2 regions of the Salinibacillus aidingensis genome follow, and region 1 is predicted to be linked to the other one. Evidence: riboswitches for the same ligand, from Rfam matches in the RefSeq annotation. Region 1 holds a riboswitch; the other holds the start of a gene.

Region 1 (4,579 bases):
TTTGGCGGCATGTGGGGGCAGTGAGACGTCCTCGGATGAAAAAGGGCCAACAGCACCTAGTAAGTTTTTGAAGGTTGGAAGCGGTCCTATGGGATCTGGCTGGTATCCGATTACGACAGTGATGGTTGATGTTTACATGGATGGCTTCTCAGGTTTGAATGTTTCCCAGCTGGAGGGCGGTTCGACTTCTAACCTGGAGTCGCTGGAAAAAGGGGATATACAAATGGGATTAAACTACACATCTGATTTCACGTCAGCATTAGAAGGTGGAAAAGGGTTTGATAAGCCACTGAAGAATATTTCTGCCATCGGTGCTTTATATCCCGTTTATCAAACGATTGCGACAACCACAGACCATGAAGACATTAATTCGATCGAGGATATTGTTGATAAGCATATTTTCCTTGGACCAAAAGGCGGTGGCGGTCCGGTAGCCTTCTGGAAGATGGTGGAGGAGTATGGGATTGATGAGCAAACCATTGAAGAAGCTGGCGGTAAAATCTCTTACGGAAACTATTCGGATGGCGCTTCGATGTTAAAAGACAACAATGTGGATGTATTTGTCGGCGGCGGGGCCCCATTCATCCCCGCTTTACAGGAAATTGAGATCACGAAGCCCATTAAGGTCATCCCTATTGACGAAGAAAGGCTTCAGAGCATCAAAGAAAAAGGGGTCGGTATTGCTTCAGGAGATCTGCCGGCTGGTACCTATAAGGAACAGGATGAAGCCATCCCGACATACACAATGGTTACCATGCTGACAGCCAGAAGTGATATTGAGGAAGACTATGCTTACAACCTGACGAAGATATTCTGGGACAACATTCCGAAGTTTGAAGATCAAATACCTAAAAGAGCAAAACATTTTACCAAGGATACAGCTCTTGACGGAATTAACCCTGAGAACCTGCACCCTGGAGCTAAAAAATATTACCAGGAAGTTGGGGTCTTGGAGTGATTTGGCTTTGCGAGGTTTAAAAGGGGGTGAAGGGATTGAAACATGTGCAGGAACCCAGATGGTATAAAGCCTATCCACCGGAAGTGAATCCAAATATTGTATGTCCGGAAGTCCCGCTCTATTCTCTGCTGGAGAGAACTGTTGAAAAGTTTGGAAGCCGCACAGCCATTATTGCTGAAGACAGACCATTCTCCTACGAGGAATTTAAGGATAAAGTGGATCGGCTCGCGGCGGCATGGGATGCTATGGGATTACGTAAAGGGGAAAGAATAGGGTTAATGCTGCCCAATCACCCTGACTACATGATTGCTTATTATGCCGCCATGCGATTGGGGTTGATTGTCGTTCAAATTAACCCGCGTTATACCGCCAGAGAACTATTACACATTGCAAGTGATGCAAATATGAACTATTTAATAGCTGAACAGGATAACCTGAAAACCGTCCATCAGGTCAATGAGATGTATAAGTTCGGCCATGTCTTTGTATCAGGATCCAAGGATGACCCCCCTCAGTCCTTAGATTTTTTAATCAGGAATTCCACGCCAATCACCAGGGAGATTCCAATCTCACCGAGGGATGATGTTGCGGTGATTCAATACACAGGCGGAACAACAGGGAAGATGAAGGGAGCGATGTTAACCCACTTCAACCTGGTAGCCAATGTTTTCCAAAGTAAGGAGATGTATGGGAACAAGATGCAGGCTGGTCAGGAGGTGGTTCTGACCGCTACCCCGCTCTATCACGTGTATGCTATGACAAGTGCGATGAATCTCGGAGTCTATGTCGGGGCATCAATTCTATTAATCAAAAAATTCCAGGTTGACGATGTGCTGGAGAAGATTAAGAAGTATCAGCCCACATTTTTTCCTGGTGTGCCCGGGATGTACAATGCGTTTGTCAATCACCCGGATGTCGAATCCTATGGTTTGGATTGCTTGAAAATCTGTTCCAGCGGCTCAGCCCCGCTGCCGATTGAAATTATAAGAAGGTTCGAGGGCTTAACAGGAGCGATCATCGGTGAAGGCTTTGGTCTGACAGAAGCCTCACCCTCCACACACCGGAACCCGGCGAGCGGTGTCCGAAAAGTCGGAAGCATCGGCATCCCGCTCCCAGGGACAGACTGTAAGGTTGTTGATGAAGATCATAAGGAACTGCCGGAGCATAGTGTTGGTGAGTTAATCATTAAGGGACCGCAAATCATGAAAGGGTATTTTCAGAATGAAGAGGAAACCAATCAAGCATTACGAAACGGATGGCTATACACAGGAGATTTAGCCATGTCAGATGAAGAGGGTTACTTCTACATTGTAGGAAGAAAAAAAGAAATGATCATCAATGGTGGGTTTAATATCTATCCACAGGAAATCGAAAGTGTTTTATACGACCACCCCGACATACTGGAATCCGCTGTCGTCGGTATCCCTGACCCGGACCAGGGCGAGGTAGTCAAAGCCTATGTGGTCCCAAAAGCCGGTCACACCATAGAGCTTGAAGAATTAAAAGGCCATTGTTACCGCAATTTAACCCACTATAAAGTCCCTAAACAATATGAGATATGTGCCGAACTGCCAAGAAATACAGTCGGAAAACTATTAAAACGGAAATTAGTAGAGCAGGAGAAGAAGAAGCAGTAGAGTTGGTGCCTGTCACGCCCCGAAAAATCTTGTTTCACAAAATGTTTCACAAATGAAGACACGTACCAGGTACACTTATGGACAACCCTGCTATGAACAGGCAGAGCTGAATGGAAGATCAGCTCTGCCTGTTTTGATATGGATAACGCATCTATCCTGAAAACATTGAGGATTTTTTGCCTTTGAATAAAATAAAACCAACGCAAAGAAAACATAATTTTTCTAATTTTCCATTGACAGCTGATTTTCCCTCCTATACAATGACATTAATCTTTTTTCGGAAGATGCCGATAAAACGTTCGATAATTGAATAATATGAAAATCTCTTATCAAGAGTGGCTGAGGGACAGGACCGATGACGCCCGGCAACCGTTCTTACAAATGTAAGAAAAGGTGCTACTTCCTGCAAAACTGTTGATGTTTTGATAGATGAGAGAGGTCGATTATATTTATTTGTGTATAAGCCTCTCCATTTTTATGGAGGGGCTTTTCTTTATACTACATAATTTTTAAAACAAAAGGGAGAGAAAAACATGAAAAAAGTATTTGGTCTTTTATCTGTCATTTTTATTGCAGCTATGATTTCAGGCTGTGGGGCTGGTGATGCTGAGACATCCACATTGAGCGAGGATTCTTTGAAAGTAGGAGTCACAGCCGGTCCACATGAGGAAATTATGGAAGTTGTGAAAGAAGTTGCGGCAGAAGATGGTTTAGACATTCAAATTGAAGTCATTAGCGATTATATTACCCCCAATACCGCGCTGGCAGAAGGGGATTTAGATGCTAACAGCTATCAGCATAAGCCGTTCCTGGATCAAATGGTGGAGGATCGTGATCTTGACCTTGTTGAGGTTGCGAAAACTGTAAACTTTCCAATGGGGATCTATTCCGAAAAGATTTCTGATATTAGTGAGTTAAAAGAAGGCGATAAAGTTGGCTTACCGAATGACCCTACAAATGGAGCACGTGCATTAATGCTGTTCGAGCAGGCAGGATTAATTACTCTGCCGGAAGAGGTGGGGGCAAACGCTTCTGTGAAGGATATTAAGGAAAATAAACGAGGACTGGAATTTGTTGAATTGGAAGCAGCACAAATTCCGCGTCAGCTTGGTGAACTGGCCGCTGCTGCGATTAATACTAATTACGCTATGGAAGCTGGCTACGTTCCAACAGAGGATGCGATTGTTATTGAACCAAAAGATTCACCATGGGTAAACCTTATCGCAGTTCGCAGTGAAAACCAGGATGATCCGGTTATTGAGAAATTCATTAATGCGTACCATTCAGATAAAGTCAAGCAATTTGTTGAAGAAGAGTTTGCCGGTTCCGTGGTCGTATCCTGGTAACAACAAGGAAATGAGCTGCACAATGCGGCTCTTTCTTTTTATCACGCATGAACTGGTCGTAATACCCCGTTTCAAGTCTTGAGGGTACCCCAACAGGACTAAGTGGGGGCCAGTAAATTCCTGATAAGTTCAACTAACTATCAGTGGGGATGGAAAGTCCCCCACTGATGGAAGTTTCACTTTATAAACATTGGGTGAATGATGAAATCCTTTTGAGATCTCAGATATAAAATTTGCCGAGTTTTCTTTAAACAGAAGGAAGGAGATTCTACATGATTAAGATTGACCACCTTTCAAAAACATTTCAAACAGAAAACGGGCCAATAGAGGCCTTGAAGGATGTCTCTCTTGAGGTGAAAAAAGGGGAGATTTTTGGGGTGATTGGTTATAGTGGTGCTGGTAAAAGTACATTGGTTCGGAATGTGAATCTACTGGAAAAACCGACATCAGGTACGGTAAGTATGGATGGGACGGATTTAACCTCTTTATCTCCTAATGAATTGTTAAAAGCAAGACGAAAAATTGGAATGATTTTTCAGGGTTTTAATCTATTAAAAACCGCAACCGTTTATGACAATGTTGCGATTCCCTTAAAGCTTACCGGGGTTCCGAAAAAGGATATTAAAGAGCGGGTCAAT
Region 2 (4,579 bases), 1.7 Mb from region 1:
TTTAGAGGTTTATTTTTCATTATTCTTTCCTTATTTTATGGAATGCTATTCCTGTATTCAAGATGATTGCTCAGACCTGAACAAAATCCCGGGGGCTTTCGACTGATAGAGTTTTTGTTATTTACTATGTATAGAAAAGGCAGGGGACAATATCTTTACCCTGCCTGGTATTACAGGTTCATTCGTGAAAAGGATAAAGGAAAACCACGAATGAAATGAACTTAATGAACTTACTTACTATATACGGAGGAATACGTTTTCCAGCCACCATCAAGGTTTTTCGCCTGGAAGCCGTTATTTTGTAGAATTTGCGTTGCTACGTATCACGAAGTCCAACCTGACAGTTTACATAAAGGGTTTCATCTTTTGACAGCTCATCCAGACGATTACGTAATTCATCGAGTGGGATGTTCATGGCTCCATTAATATAACCATTCTCCAGCAACGAAAAGAGCCTATGAAATAAATGATGTTTTGACAGGCTCATAAAAAAGTTTGCTGAAACAAGGAAACCTCTTTGTTAAATATTCATTAACTTACGCAGTTCACTGTCATTTACAACCAAGTCCTGAACGGTATATTGCTGCAGGACCTCCCAGAATGCCCTCATTGCCTCATGCAGGGTATGCTTAAGCTTACATGCCGGCGATATGACACAGTGATCGGCTCCTTTGTCAAAGCATTCAAGTAAGGCGAAGTCATTTTCCATATAGCGTACGACCGTTCCAACATTGATTTCATTTGCTGGTTTGGCCAGGCGGATTCCACCGTTACGACCCCGAACCGTTTCCAGTAATTCTATCTTATTTAATTCATAGACAATTTTTCTAAGATGATGATCGGATATATGAAAAGTCTGAGAGATTTCTTTTATACTTGATAACTCATTTTCTTCTTTGGCTGCACAGAAAATGAGGACTCGCAGGGCATAATCGGTGTACTTTTTGAGCTGCATACATGATTCTCCTTATTTAATTGCTTCACAATATTGTAACACAAATCCGGCTTAACCCTATTGAGATAGTGCTTATATTAATAATAAAATAAAAGGTTTATTCAAAATACATCTTTTTTGAAAAGGGGAGTGCTTTGATTGAATACAGAAACGGCAACAGGATTAGATAAGCAAACGAAGGAAATTGTTAAATCAACGGTTCCTGTATTAGAAGAACGAGGAACAGAAATTACAAAGCGTTTTTATGAGCGAATGTTTGAAAATCACCCTGAATTAAAAAATATTTTTAATCAGACCAATCAACGAAAAGGCGACCAATCGAAAGCATTAGCAAACATGGTATATGCAGCTGCACTACATATTGATAATCTGGAAGAAATTTTGCCGGCTGTTCAGCCTGTTGCCCATAAGCACAAAAGTTTAAATATAAAACCTGAGCATTATCCTATTGTGGGTGAAAACCTGTTAATGGCGATTCGGGAAGTATTAGGGGAAGAAGTAGCTACGGATGAGGTGCTTGCTGCCTGGGAAAAGGCTTATGGCGAGATTGCCAATGTATTTATTTCCATTGAAGATCAAATGTATCAGGAGGATGAGAATCAGCCTGGTGGATGGACCGGCTTCCGAAACTTTAAAGTGAAGCAAAAGGTGAAAGAGAGTGATGTGATTACATCCTTCTATCTGGAGCCTGCAGATAACCATCCATTCCCACCTTTTAAACCTGGACAATATATAACAGTAAAAGCTGACATTGAGGGAGAAGCTTATACCCACCGTCGTCAGTACAGTTTATCGATTGCTCCTAATGAAGGGGTTTATCGTATCAGTGTCAAAAGGGAAGAAGCTCTTGATGAAAATCCGGATGGCGTGGTATCAAACTATTTACACGATCATGTAGAAGAAGGAGATATCATTCCGATTAGTGCTCCTTCAGGTGATTTTGTTCTTGATACAGATGATCAGCGCCCGCTTGTTCTTCTTAGTGGTGGCGTCGGTTTGACACCAATGATGAGTATGCTGGAAAGTGTAGTAGAATGGCAGCCGGAACGCGAAGTTATTTTTATACACGCAGCAAGATCCGGTAAATTCCATGCGATGAGAGATCGTGTACGTTCCATTGATCGGGATTATAAACAGGTAACCACCTATTTTGTCTATGATAGTCCTGAAGAGGAAGATGAAGGCAAATATGATAAAAAGGGTTATGTGGATTATGAGTGGTTGAAATCTGTTGTTCCTACCAATGATGCTGCCTTTTATTTCTGCGGACCTAAAGGGTTTATGAAGGCTATTTACCAAAGTCTTACTCAGTATGAAGTGTCTGAAGAGGACATACATTTTGAAATCTTCGGCCCTCAGACTGATATTACAAATTAATCATGTCATTATATAAGCGCTGGGACAAATGACTGATTTGTCTCAGCGTTTTTTTGGTTTACAAAAGCAGAGATTCTTTTAAAAGAATTTCTGAATTCCTACTTGACTTATCTGAATTATTGCAATAAACTGTTAGTTAAAATTAAATAAATTCTTATCCAGAGAAGTGGAGGGACCTGGCCCTGTGAAGCTTCAGCAACCTCTGACATGGTCAGAAAGGTGCTAAATCCAGCGAGTTTCATCTCGGGAGATAAGAGTGGATCGTGCACATACACCCTCTTTTCTCCATTCAGAGAAAAGGGGGTTTTCTAATGGTAAGATGCATTGACTTATAACAGAATTCGAAAACTAACGACTTCAGGAAAGGGTGAAAGAGCACATGAGTAAAATTGTTTTATTATCAGGCAGTCCTTCTAACCCTTCACGTTCAGATAGGGTTGTGAGCTACTTAGGACAGTTACTGGAACAGGAAAATTTCTCAGTTTCCTCTGTTTCGGTTCGTGATTTTTCTTCGGAAGATCTGTTTCAGGGTCGATATGACAGCGTTGATATTCAGCAGCTCACAGCACTCATTCAAAATGCAAAAGGCGTCATTGTGGGTTCGCCGGTCTATAAGGGGGCCTACTCCGGTGTTTTAAAAGCTCTGTTGGACCTGCTGCCACAGGATGTCTTTCAATCCACCCCTGTTCTGCCGGTAATGACAGGGGGCAGTGCCGGACATCTGTTAGCGCTGGAATACAGTTTAAAGCCTGTTTTGGCAACTTTAAAAGCACATAACCTAAAAGGGCTTTATTTTTTAGATCATCAGATTAATAAGTATCAGGAGCTCCCGATTGTAGATGAGGAGATCCTGTTGCGGTCGAAAAAACAATTAAACTATTTTGTTGAAATTATCAAGCGGGATACGACTATTACGGCCTATTCTTCATAGGGGAAAACTGAAAAAACAGGAGGATTTTATGATGAATAAACGTATCTATTTAAATGCGTTTGACATGAGCTGTGCTGGTCATCAGTCACCTGGACTCTGGACTCATCCTGATGATGAATCCCACCGGTATAAGGATAAGGAATACTGGATCGAACTTGCCAAGTTATTGGAAAGAGGGAGATTTGACGGTGTCTTTCTGGCCGATGTCCTCGGTCCGTATGACGTTTATCAGGGCTCACGGGATGCTGCGGTTCGACAGGGCGCACAAACACCGGTCAATGATCCGATGCTTGTGGTTCCTTTAATGGCAGCTGTCACAGAGCATTTAGGTTTTGCGGTTACGGCATCGGTCACTCATGAACATCCCTATCCTTTTGCCAGGAAAATGTCTACCTTAGATCATCTGACAAATGGACGTGTGGGCTGGAACATTGTGACCTCGTATTTAAGAAGTGCAGCGGTGAATATGGGAATGGAAAATCAGATTAAACACGACGAACGGTATGATATTGCAGGGGATTTTTTGCAGGTGTGTTATAAGCTTTGGGAGGCAAGCTGGGAGGATGAGGCAGTCCGTCTTGATAAAGAAGAAGGCGTGTTTGCAGATCCTGATAAAGTTCATGATATCCACCATCAGGGAAAATATTTTCAGGTGCCGGGTGCTCATTTAAGTGAACCTTCACCGCAGCGGACTCCCGTGTTATATCAGGCAGGTGCATCGAAAAAAGGAAGAGCGTTTGCTTCCAGGAATGCAGAGCTTGTTTTTATAGGAGCCCCGACCCTTAAAGCAGCCAAAAAAACAGTTGAAAGAATAAGAGGGGAGGTGAAAGAAGCAGGGCGCGCTCCTGAAGAAGTCAAAATCCTGCCGATGTTTACGCCGATTGTCGGTAAAACAGAGGATGAAGCCTGGACTAAATTCCGGGAGTACCAGGATCATATCAGTCACGAAGGTGCCCTCGCACTATTTGGTGGATGGACTGGAATTGATTTATCTGAATACGATTCGGATCAGGTGCTGGAATATATTGAAAATGATGCCATTCAATCTATGGTCGAGAGTTTTACCAAAATTGATCCCGATAAGCAATGGACCGTTGAGGAAATCAAAAACTTCATCGGCATCGGTGGAATGGGGGCATTTACGGTTGGATCACCGGAACAGGTTGCAGATACGATGGAAGAGTGGGTGAGAGAAGCGGGTGTGGATGGCTTTAATATTGCGTATGCGATCACCCCTGGGACGTTTAAGGATTTTGTGGAGTATGTGGTTCCGATTTTACAGGAAAGAGGACTCGTTCAGAAAGAATATAAAGGGG

Evidence for each region. A riboswitch is a leader RNA that binds a small molecule or an ion and turns the genes downstream of it on or off. The one in region 1 is predicted to bind S-adenosylmethionine.
Region 2: linked by a shared signal. The riboswitch ahead of ssuE (NADPH-dependent FMN reductase) and the one ahead of ACZ5OK_RS14845 (MetQ/NlpA family ABC transporter substrate-binding protein) in region 1 are both predicted to bind S-adenosylmethionine.

What each region holds. Positions count from the first base shown of each region.
Region 1 covers NZ_AP043759.1:2,831,627-2,836,205, reverse strand. Annotated here, with positions in the region: gene ACZ5OK_RS14855 (TAXI family TRAP transporter solute-binding subunit) at 1-958, shown strand, start outside; gene ACZ5OK_RS14850 (long-chain-fatty-acid--CoA ligase) at 1,003-2,595, shown strand; SAM riboswitch class I at 2,919-3,031, shown strand; gene ACZ5OK_RS14845 (MetQ/NlpA family ABC transporter substrate-binding protein) at 3,129-3,941, shown strand; gene ACZ5OK_RS14840 (methionine ABC transporter ATP-binding protein) at 4,214-4,579, shown strand, end outside.
Region 2 covers NZ_AP043759.1:1,171,837-1,176,415, forward strand. Annotated here, with positions in the region: partial or broken gene ACZ5OK_RS06410 (rhodanese-like domain-containing protein) at 231-439, opposite strand; gene ACZ5OK_RS06415 (Rrf2 family transcriptional regulator) at 521-955, opposite strand; gene hmpA (NO-inducible flavohemoprotein) at 1,094-2,332, shown strand; SAM riboswitch class I at 2,484-2,589, shown strand; gene ssuE (NADPH-dependent FMN reductase) at 2,712-3,263, shown strand; gene ACZ5OK_RS06430 (LLM class flavin-dependent oxidoreductase) at 3,292-4,579, shown strand, end outside.